DNA from 2 places in the Sporolactobacillus sp. BBK16-2 genome. Region 1 is predicted to be linked to the other one. Evidence: a T-box and tRNA genes for the amino acid it is inferred to sense, from the RefSeq annotation. Region 1 holds a T-box; the other holds one or more tRNA genes.
The links. A T-box is a leader RNA that pairs with one kind of tRNA and senses whether it is charged. The one in region 1 lies ahead of trpS (tryptophan--tRNA ligase), so its partner is inferred to be a tRNA-Trp.

Region 1 (5,202 bases):
CTCTGTCCGCATAAATCGAGCGATTGATGCCATGACTCCGACACCAATAGAGATGACCGGTAGTACATGAGTCATGGGGCCGCTCCATCCGATTACAGGGAAAATTCGGATTTGTACCGAAAAGAAATACTGCAGAATTGCCGCAAAAATAAACGAAGGGATTGAAATAAACACAACGGTCAATGTGACCATACCCCAATCAAGAAATCTGCCGCGATAAATTCCCGAAATGATCCCTAAGAGGATGCCCAATATCGTTCCAAAAATCATCGATTCAATGCCAAGCTGCATCGATACTGGGAAACGCTGCATTAAAAATTCAGTGACCGGCTGCATCCCATACTGAAACGAGCCACCGAGATCACCATGAATAAAGTTCCACATATACTGCAGATATTGGACTGGAACAGGTTGATCAAGGCCATAATAATGCTTCAACTGATTTAACTGTTCCGGTGAGAGACGATTGGCAAACTTAAATGGTGTACCAGGCAGCATCTTCATGGACAGAAACGTCAGCGTAACCACAACGTAAAAAGTGACAATCATATAGCCAATTCGCTTTAAAATATATCGGCCCACAAAACGTAACCTCCTAAATAACAATTATCTATCTTGTATTTCCTAGTATTCAATATTAAATATTTTATCATAGTAAATGAATAAAGGTTTTATAAAATTAATGGAAAGGAGAGTACATGTCAGGGCTGACACATACTCTCCTTCAAAATGCCTCACATATCATCCATTGATTTATATAAATTAGTGCTGTGTAACATAAGCACGGGCAAAATCAATTTCAGGACCGTATGATGGGAATGAAAGATCCTTAACATAAGGTTTTTCCACCCAAGTATGTCCGGATTGATAGAGAGGAACAATTGGGTATTCAGACATCATCAGTTTTTCAGCTGCAAGAAGATTATCCCAACGTTTCTGTTGGTCAGCTGTACCTGTAAGTGCTGACTGTAACAGGCTGTCAAATTTCTTATTTGACCATCCTGTGGTATTTTGTGGGTTTTCAGACGTCCACATATCCAGGTAAGTCATTGGATCCTGATAATCTGGGAACCAACCGCTGAATGCAAGGTCAAACTTGAATTCTTGATTAAGTTTCAGATAGTTTGCCCAAGGTTGAGCATTGATTGTTACCGTTACGCCAGGAAGGTTTTTCTTAATCTGGTTCGCAACATATTGGTTTAGTTGTTGTGTTGAGCTGCTGTCTTGGCTTAAGAAATTAAGTTTCAAGGTCTTAATGCCAAGTTCTTTTTTTGCCTTATTCCAATATTCCTTAGCTTCGGAAGCAGAACCAGCTGGGAAGCCATCCGGGTCAGCAGAACGGAAGTCCTTGCCATCCGGACCAGCGACAAAGTTTTTAGGAACAATGTAATTAGATCCTGCAGAACCGTTGTTTAGGATTGATTTAACTAATCCATCACGATCAATTGCAGCGTTCAGTGCTTTACGCAAATTGAGGTTCTTCAAATTTTTGTTTGTCTTTTGGTTGATGTAGAGGAAGAAAGTACCGGATTCCAAAGCCGATTTCATTTCACTTGCGTTTGTTTTCTTGAATTGATCAACATATTCAGCGGAAAGTCCGACTTCGTCAATCGAACCTGTTTTGTACATATTGATCGCTGTACCTTGTTCTTTTACGACTTTGAAATCAACAGTGTCAAGCTTTGTTGCTTTTGCATTCCAGTAGTTTTTGTTTTTCTTATAAGTCCAGCCAGTACCTTTTTGCCAGTTGGACAGTACAAACGGACCACTATAGAGCATTGTATCTGCGGATGTTGCGTATTTGCTTCCGTTTTTCTTAACAACATCTTCACGTACCGGGAAGAATTGCGGTTGAGACAAAATGCTGTAGAAGAACGGTGGAGCCGGTTGATCCAAGGTTATTTGCAAAGTCTTGTCATCCAGAGCTTTAATACCTAATTGATCATACTTGCCATACAGTGGATCATCCTGATTTTGGATTTTAGCTGCATTCTTAATTCCTACAGATGCAAACAAGAAGTTATAAGCCGGTTTTGCTTTTGGATCATTCTGACGATGCCATCCATAAACAAAGTCCTGAGCAGTTACAGGTTTGCCGTCTGACCATTTCTGATCACGAAGTGTAAACGTATAAGTTTTCTTATCTGCGCTTACCTTTGGCGCACCCTTTGCTAAATCCCATTCGAACTTGTTGTTGTGCATTCTTGTCAGACCGGATTGCGTCATATCAATCGCATTTGTTGACGTCGTATCGGTTGCAAGATTTGGATCAAGAGTAGGGATATCAGCAGTAATTGCAAATCTTAACTCTTGTTTCGACGCTAATTTGTTTGAAGCGCCGCTTTTTTTGCTACTGTCACTACTGCTTGAGCTTCCGCAAGCGGAAAGCACAAGACTCAGTGCCATGATAAAAGAGAGCACAAGTGACCATTTTGCTTTCTTCTTCATAAAGTAATAACCTCCCCTAAATTTGCTATCTTTGTTTAGGTTTAATCCTCCATATTAAAACGAGTAAAGAGAACCGCTTAAACCTACAAATGCTATTATACAAGTTCTTTTTTTTTTTTGCATTCTTTTTTTTAAAAATTCGGCCGCTTAATGATGCAGAAAATGTAGAATATATTGATGCTACAACATTTTTCCGCTTATTTTTTTTTGCCGTTATGTTATAATTTCTAACAATGATTACAAAACAGGCGACTTATTTTGCTAAATAATAGAGGTGCTTCAATGAATATTTTTAAGTCAAAACGTTTTTTCCTTATTTTACTAATCTTGGTTATTGAATTCGTTTTAACACTATTTTCACAATTAATTTTTTCTTCTCTCTCATACTTGGCTTTTATTAATCACTTGTCCGTTATCAGTTTGCTATTTTTCAACTTTGGTCTCATTGTTTTTATTGTCCAAGGCGGTTTTTTTGACGGTGTCGTTTATAGTTTCAAACGTTTTGTACGTGCAACACGCAAAAAGACGTTTCAGGAAGAGGACACTGAAGCTCCAATGGCGGAATATAGACATCGGGACGGAAAGAGATCATTCATTATTTGGCCGCTTCTCCTCGACAGTCTTTTTTTGTTTCTTCTTTCCATTTTTCTTTCTTGGTCCTTATGATTAAATAGATTTGATTTTAATTAGCGTTTTATATATAATTATGTCAATATTGAACAGACTTATAGTAAAGCAATGAAGAAGAAGAGTACCTGCAGAAAGTCTTTAGAGAGCTTGGGTATGATGGAAACCAAGTGTCGGACTGCTTGGGAATGGACTTCTGAGCTTCAATCCGAACCTCGGGATTCAATCCGTCAGTAGGCATAGACGTTTCCGTACGTTACAACGGTAATGATTCTCGAACAGAATCAGATGAAAGATGTTTCTGCACAGCAGAAAAATTAGGGTGGTACCGCGGTCTATTCGTCCCTTGTGGATGGATAGGCCTTTTTATATTGTCTAAAAGAAAAATAATAAAATCAGGAAGGTGACTTATTTTGGCAAAAATATTTTCCGGCGTTCAGCCGACGTCCATTCCGACCCTTGGGAATTATCTTGGTGCCATGCGCAATTTCGTTACACTGCAAGAAGGCAATGAATGTATCTATTGTATTGTCGATGAACATGCCATTACGGTACCTCAAGATCCGAGGGAGATCCAAACAAACATCCATAATCTAGCGGCGCTTTATTTGGCCATGGGAATTGATCCAAAACAATCCATTCTTTTTATCCAATCGGAAGTTCCTTGCCACGCGCAGCTTGGCTGGATCATGCAATGTACTAGCTACATGGGCGAACTGGAACGTATGACTCAATTCAAAGACAAATCTCAAGGAAAAAAAGCAATTCCAGCAGGTCTTCTCACCTATCCGCCTCTGATGGCAGCAGATATTCTGCTCTATCAGACAGATCTTGTTCCTGTTGGTGCTGATCAGAAACAGCACATGGAATTGACACGTGATCTTGCTGAACGGTTCAACAACAAATACGGCGAAACGTTTACGATTCCGGAACCTTACATTCCTCCGGTTGGTGCGCGAATCATGTCACTCGCTGAACCAAAAAAGAAAATGAGCAAATCGGATGCGAACCGCAAGGCAACCATTTTTACACTAGACAGTGAAAAGGATATCATCAAAAAAATCAAATCGGCGACTACAGATGATGAAGCATCCATCCACTACGACCGGGATGCTAAACCGGGAGTCTCCAACCTGCTGGATATTTTCTCTCTCTGCTCAGGCCGATCCGTTGACGATCTGGTCGCTTCCTATCAAGGAAAGGGCTATGGGGAATTTAAAACCGATGTTGCCGAAGCGGTCGTTAAAGTATTGAATCCGATTCAGGAACGATTCAATCATCTGATCGAGTCTTCCGAACTCGATGAAATCCTCGATGAGGGTGCAGAAAAAGCCTACGCTATTGCAAGTAAAACTTTAAGCAAAGCCGAGAAGGCCCTCGGAATCGGACGACGAAACAAGCATTAAGACAAGGAACAAAAAACAGCTCTCGAGCGATTACATGTGCTCGGCGGCTGTTTTTTTATTCATAAAAGTTTAGTTTCAGGTTTAATCATTTTTTAATATAGTAGAATCCAAAACGTCCTGAAGATATTTGGCATGAGTACTGGCTTGTGATGCACTATCCAGCTCAGTAAAAATTTGGATGGCTTGTAAAGCTATTTTTTCTCCGCGCTGGCGATTTCCTAACTTAATCGCGTAAATTCCTTTTAAAAACATAAGCTTAATTTTCATGTATGAATCTTTTTCTTTATCCAATGATTCGTCCAATAGAATTAGAAATGTGTTCGCTTCAGGCAGCCTATTGTTTTCTAATAGTGCCACAATGGTGTTTAATAATATTTTTTGTTTCTTGACGTCCCCTCTTCCTAGCGGATTATAATCCATACTTTTCTCATAAGCCATGCGCGACAGTGCAACCATTTGATCGACCGGAAAACTGAACATCGAATTTGTATAAATCACAAGTTCATAGTATCCCCAGACATCCACATTAGAAAAGTATTCACTCAGAATTTTTACCATCTTCGGATCCGGCTTTTTCTTGGAAATTCGCCGTATATACAGCTCGGCCACGATAGAAAAATGCAGATAATAATTTTTTCCTTCTATTAAATACTTTCTATTTGTACGATCACGAAGGACTTGAAGCATATGCAGATTATCTTCCATTACGTAGCCCTTCAAG
Region 2 (5,202 bases), 1.3 Mb from region 1:
GATACCGAAACATTGGTTAAAAGCGCTGATACGGCTATGTATGAGGCGAAGAGCAAGGGGAAGAACCAATATGCTCTATGTACCAAAGAGATGAAAGACAGGCTGCAGATGAGGCTGAGATTAATGAGCAGTCTCTTTCATGCACTCCCAAGAAATGAATTGAGCATTGTCTATCAGCCTCAGGTTTGTCTAAAAACGGAACAGGTCGTTGGTGTTGAGGCACTGCTCAGATGGAAACATACGGAACTCGGGAACATATCGCCTGGTGTCTTCATCGAGCTGGCGGAACAGACCGGTTTAATTAACCCAATAGGCGAGTGGGTATTAAAATCGGCGTGCACTCAGCTGAAAAAATGGCTTGATAAAGGTATACCCGCTGTTCGTGTCGCTGTCAATTTATCAGTTGTTCAGCTTCGCAACCCGCTGCTTGTCAACCAGGTAAAAAAAGTACTTGATGAGACAGGCATTGATCCTGAGCTTCTTGAACTTGAAATAACTGAAAGTGCAACAACAAAGGATTTCGAGTACATCGTGCGTGTGCTTAACGATTTAAAAGCACTTGGCGTGTCACTGTCAATTGACGATTTTGGAACAAAGTACTCCTCATTAGGACGTTTAAAAAAATTGCCTGTTGATCGTCTGAAGATGGATATGCAATTTATTCAAGATATTGGTTATAGTGCCAAGGGAACCGGCATTACCAAAGCAATTATCAATTTAGCGAAGTACTTAGACCTTCAGTTGATTGCTGAAGGTGTTGAAAACCAAGTTCAACTTGAGTTTCTAAGAACATGGAGCTGCGATTTAGTTCAGGGCTATTATTATTATCGTCCGTTATCTTCCAGTGACCTTGAGAAGGTTATGCACAGTGATTCCCATTCAGGCAACAAACTGCTTTGAGAGTACTGAGAGGGGCGTAGAAGGGCATCCATTGTGGGTGGGCTCTTTTTATGCAGCAGCATGATGAGATAATCAAGAGAGGGGCAGCAGTGCAGCATGATAAAAATGTGCTGCCTATTTGTTGTTGTATTAATTGGCATATATCGGTTATACTGGAATAGTTGATTTTTAAAAATTAATTATAAAAACACTTGCAATTTGGTATGAATGATGGTAACATTTTAAAAGTCGGCGGCAAGATGTTACGACAATTGCTTTTCTGGCCCGTTCGTCAAGTGGTTAAGACACCACCCTTTCACGGTGGGTTCATGGGTTCGAATCCCGTACGGGTCATTGTTTTACTTGATTTTTTATGAGCCATGTATTAGAATGTAATGGTGTTTTTAATGGCTTGTTCAAAATTATATGGAGGATTAGCTCAGCTGGGAGAGCGTCTGCCTTACAAGCAGAGGGTCATAGGTTCGAGCCCTATATCCTCCACCATATCATCGCGGGGTGGAGCAGTCTGGTAGCTCGTCGGGCTCATAACCCGAAGGTCGTAGGTTCAAATCCTGCCCCCGCAATTGTGGATCCGTGGTGTAGGGGTTAACATGCCTGCCTGTCACGCAGGAGATCGGCGGTTCAAATCCGCTCGGATCCGCCATTTTATTTTGTTTTTTACAACATAGGCTGTTCATTTAATATTATCAGCATTTGTTTTTTACATAATGGCTCGGTAGCTCAGTCGGTAGAGCAGAGGACTGAAAATCCTCGTGTCGGTGGTTCGATTCCGCCTCGAGCCACCATTTGTTCGTGCCGATCTAGCTCAATTGGTAGAGCAACTGACTTGTAATCAGTAGGTTGGGGGTTCAAGTCCTCTGATCGGCACCATTATATTTTAAACAATAGATGCCAATATCTATTCCTTATATTTTATTTTTTACTATGGAGGGATAGCGAAGAGGCTAAACGCGACGGACTGTAAATCCGTTCCCTACGGGTTCGAAGGTTCGAATCCTTCTCCCTCCATTTACATATTATAGGGGTATAGTTTAAAGGTAGAACAGAGGTCTCCAAAACCTCCAGTGTGGGTTCAATTCCTACTACCCCTGTTTTTAATCATTATGGCGGTTATGGTGAAGTGGTTAACACACCGGATTGTGGTTCCGGCACGCGTGGGTTCGATCCCCACTAATCGCCCCATAAATTTTGGCCCATGGCCAAGCGGTAAGGCAACGGCTTTTGGTGCCGTGATGCGCTGGTTCGAATCCAGCTGGGCCAATTTAATGCGGAAGTAGTTCAGTGATAGAACATCACCTTGCCATGGTGGGGGTCGCGGGTTTGAATCCCGTCTTCCGCTCCATTATTATGGCGGCATAGCCAAGCGGTAAGGCACGGGTCTGCAAAACCCTTATCCCCGGTTCGATTCCGGGTGTCGCCTCCATTAATTACTTACTGCCATTATTTTTTATTGTGCCGGTGTGGCGGAATTGGCAGACGCGCATGACTCAAAATCATGTTCCTTCGGGAGTGTCGGTTCGACCCCGACCACCGGTATCAGTGTTTTCAACGAAAAAGACTTCTCAGGAACTTCTGAGAGGCCTTTTTGTTTTATTGGAAAACTAATTAAATTCCTCGTAAAAAGATTTCCAACTGCTCATTCCTTTTACCCCTGCTTGACCCTTAATTTTCGAACTTCAAGCCTCCATAAAATTCACGAAATTTCAGTTTAATTATGCGCTATATTGGGGCAGAAAACTCAATTTTTACATTTAGATTAAACTTGTGAATAGACCTTTCAAAATAAATGAATCGTGCTAAACTAAGCATTTGTGAGGCCATTTTAAAGGAAAATATTCCAGTATGGGTTGATCTCAAGTACAGATAGAAATGCTTAAGGGATGAAAGGTGATTGTTGATATGGTGTCAACTACTAAGCGGCGGATTACATGGGTAGATATAGCAAAGGCGCTGGGAATCATAGCGGTTGTATTCGGGCACGCCATTGATTCTGAGCGCGATATACGTTCTTTTGATCTCGTTTATGATGCCATTTATTGGTGGCATATGCCGCTCTTTTTTATTATCGGAGGATTCTTTTTAAAACCGCTTTCTCATAATTGGGAAGCGGTTCGTCACTTTTGGTCACGTCGCTGCAAACCATTAGTTGTTTCCTACTTCCTAATGGGAAGCATTTTAATTATGCTTAGCCATTTTGTCCGTAATCAGGACTGGTCGTACACCGCTTTCTATTTTGTCCGCCTGGTTTACGGTGGAAGGACGCTTAATAATTATTTAAGCATTTTTTGGTTCATTAATGTCTATATTCTCACACTGATCGTGGTTATCGTTTTGATCACTTGGGTGCGTCCTGTGGTCTTACAATGGATCATCAGTCTGACTCTGTTTGCCATTGGAACAGTTCATCAGCAACCAGAGTTCCTAGGACACCCTTATTTCCCATGGGATGTCCAAGTCGTATTAATTACCACCACATATATGCTGGCCGGCTATTACGGGTTCAAATTGCTTCAGACTATGTCTCATAAATATATAACCCTTTTGGCCATTGGTATCTTTTATTTATTTCTTATTCACGATCAATTCACCAAGAAAATCAATTTCACATTATATCTGAAATCGGATAATCTAAATCATACGGGGCTGGCGTTGATTACACCGCTCATTTTATGCTTAGGGATTATACTCATCTCGCAAATACTGAGTGAACTTAAATATTTTCATTGGCTTGTTCTCTGGGGGCGTCATACGGTGCTGATTATGTTTTGGCATCGAGCACTGTTTGACTTGCCGGAAATCATGGGGCTCCCTGACCACTGGCTGTTAAAATGTCTGATGGGCTTATTAATCCCTATTATAGTCATGCTGGTATGGAAACAATTTACGAACTTTCTGATGCACCATCGCCCAAGACAGTATGCGAGCAGCTGATCCGGATCGAGTGAAAACATATCAACTACTGTAAAAAGTCAGTGCTTTGCATCAGTCAAAGCGCTGACTTTTTTGCTGCAACGAGTTCCGAAGTATCTCTAGTTTACGGGTTCTTCAGTATCGACTTTTTTGTATGATCAACACCTAGCAAATGCCATATTTTAAGAAAGTGTCCTTCTATTGCTGCGCCTTCAATCTGTGTTATAGTTGCGGTAATTAGTCCTTTTTTTAATTTGATTCAGTCGAAATGACGAAAACGTCGCACGATAAATGAAGCGAACAGGTGTGTAGTGTAATCATGATTCAACTAACAGAAAAAATAATTAAAGACTATTTTTCCCCGACCATCTATCAACGCGGCTATAACTATTACCTTGAAGGACGTGTGGAAAGCCTCTATTATGACTCGAACACCGATTCTTGGGAAGCGGAAATTGAAGGGACAGAGCAATATGTGGTCGATGTGTGCTTTGAAGGGCGATCGCTTATCTATGACTGCGACTGTCCGGCCGCTGAGCAATTTTCAACCCCTTGTAAGCATGTGGCGGCTGTTCTTCTGGAAATAAAAGAAGAGCAAGAAGAGGGGATGCGCGTATCGGGATATCATATGATCGCTCGTCTCAACAAGGATTTAACGGGCCAATTAATCGATACGTTTTCGCGCGTTCAACAGAAAGAATATGATCGGCAGCATGCTGATCGGAAACAGGTGATGCAAACTGAATGGACGATTGGCCTTCATTCATCATGGATCACCTTGCAGATGAAGACCGGCACCAAAAGACTGTATGTTGTCAAGAATATCAGGGACTTTATCACTGCCGTACTTAACCAAGATTCGTATACATTTACGAAAAAGTTTTCATATAGTCCCTCGGAGCATGGGTACACGCCTGAAGATCAGGCGGTTATTGATATGCTTGGTCAGCAGATGAGCTATAGAAATTACAGGATGATGCAGAACGCGTATACCGGAAGTTACTCGGGTGCCGATGACCGTCAATTCATTATTCCTCCAATGCTGTTTCCGAAGCTCCTGGACAAACTCCAATCCTGCTCCATTAATTTTGATAATGGCTTGTTAGGCGGGAATCAGATCACTGTACATGAAAATGAACGTCCATTTGAACTTCGTTTGGATGAGCGTTCGCAAGGCGATTATGAGGTGGACCTGTCCGATCTGGACGATGCTGAGTATCTCGATCAATATGGTTATCTTTTAAAAAATGGAGAATTATATCATCTTTCTTCCGATCAACAAGGGTTGGTTGGCGAACTCTTCTCGATTGTCAGCCGCTCCGGAATCACTACGCTGCCGATTAGAAAAGATCAGATTGAATCGTTTCTTTCTCACGCGGCACCCGGTTTGAA

Region 2: it encodes a tRNA-Trp, which carries the amino acid that the T-box ahead of trpS (tryptophan--tRNA ligase) is inferred to sense. The anticodon was not compared.

Annotation. Positions count from the first base shown of each region.
Region 1 is NZ_CM187611.1:1,277,634-1,282,835, reverse strand. Features, by position in the region: gene AC6F33_RS06390 (ABC transporter permease) at 1-582, opposite strand, end outside; gene AC6F33_RS06385 (peptide ABC transporter substrate-binding protein) at 763-2,448, opposite strand; gene AC6F33_RS06380 (DUF3899 domain-containing protein) at 2,731-3,114, shown strand; T-box leader at 3,178-3,425, shown strand; gene trpS (tryptophan--tRNA ligase) at 3,489-4,481, shown strand; gene AC6F33_RS06370 (helix-turn-helix domain-containing protein) at 4,563-5,202, opposite strand, start outside.
Region 2 is NZ_CM187611.1:2,605,171-2,610,372, reverse strand. Features, by position in the region: gene AC6F33_RS12925 (EAL domain-containing protein) at 1-900, shown strand, start outside; tRNA gene AC6F33_RS12920 (tRNA-Glu) at 1,162-1,233, shown strand; tRNA gene AC6F33_RS12915 (tRNA-Val) at 1,308-1,383, shown strand; tRNA gene AC6F33_RS12910 (tRNA-Met) at 1,390-1,463, shown strand; tRNA gene AC6F33_RS12905 (tRNA-Asp) at 1,468-1,543, shown strand; tRNA gene AC6F33_RS12900 (tRNA-Phe) at 1,610-1,685, shown strand; tRNA gene AC6F33_RS12895 (tRNA-Thr) at 1,695-1,770, shown strand; tRNA gene AC6F33_RS12890 (tRNA-Tyr) at 1,827-1,908, shown strand; tRNA gene AC6F33_RS12885 (tRNA-Trp) at 1,921-1,991, shown strand; tRNA gene AC6F33_RS12880 (tRNA-His) at 2,007-2,082, shown strand; tRNA gene AC6F33_RS12875 (tRNA-Gln) at 2,090-2,161, shown strand; tRNA gene AC6F33_RS12870 (tRNA-Gly) at 2,168-2,242, shown strand; tRNA gene AC6F33_RS12865 (tRNA-Cys) at 2,250-2,323, shown strand; tRNA gene AC6F33_RS12860 (tRNA-Leu) at 2,355-2,436, shown strand; gene AC6F33_RS12855 (acyltransferase family protein) at 2,800-3,831, shown strand; gene AC6F33_RS12850 (DEAD/DEAH box helicase) at 4,130-5,202, shown strand, end outside.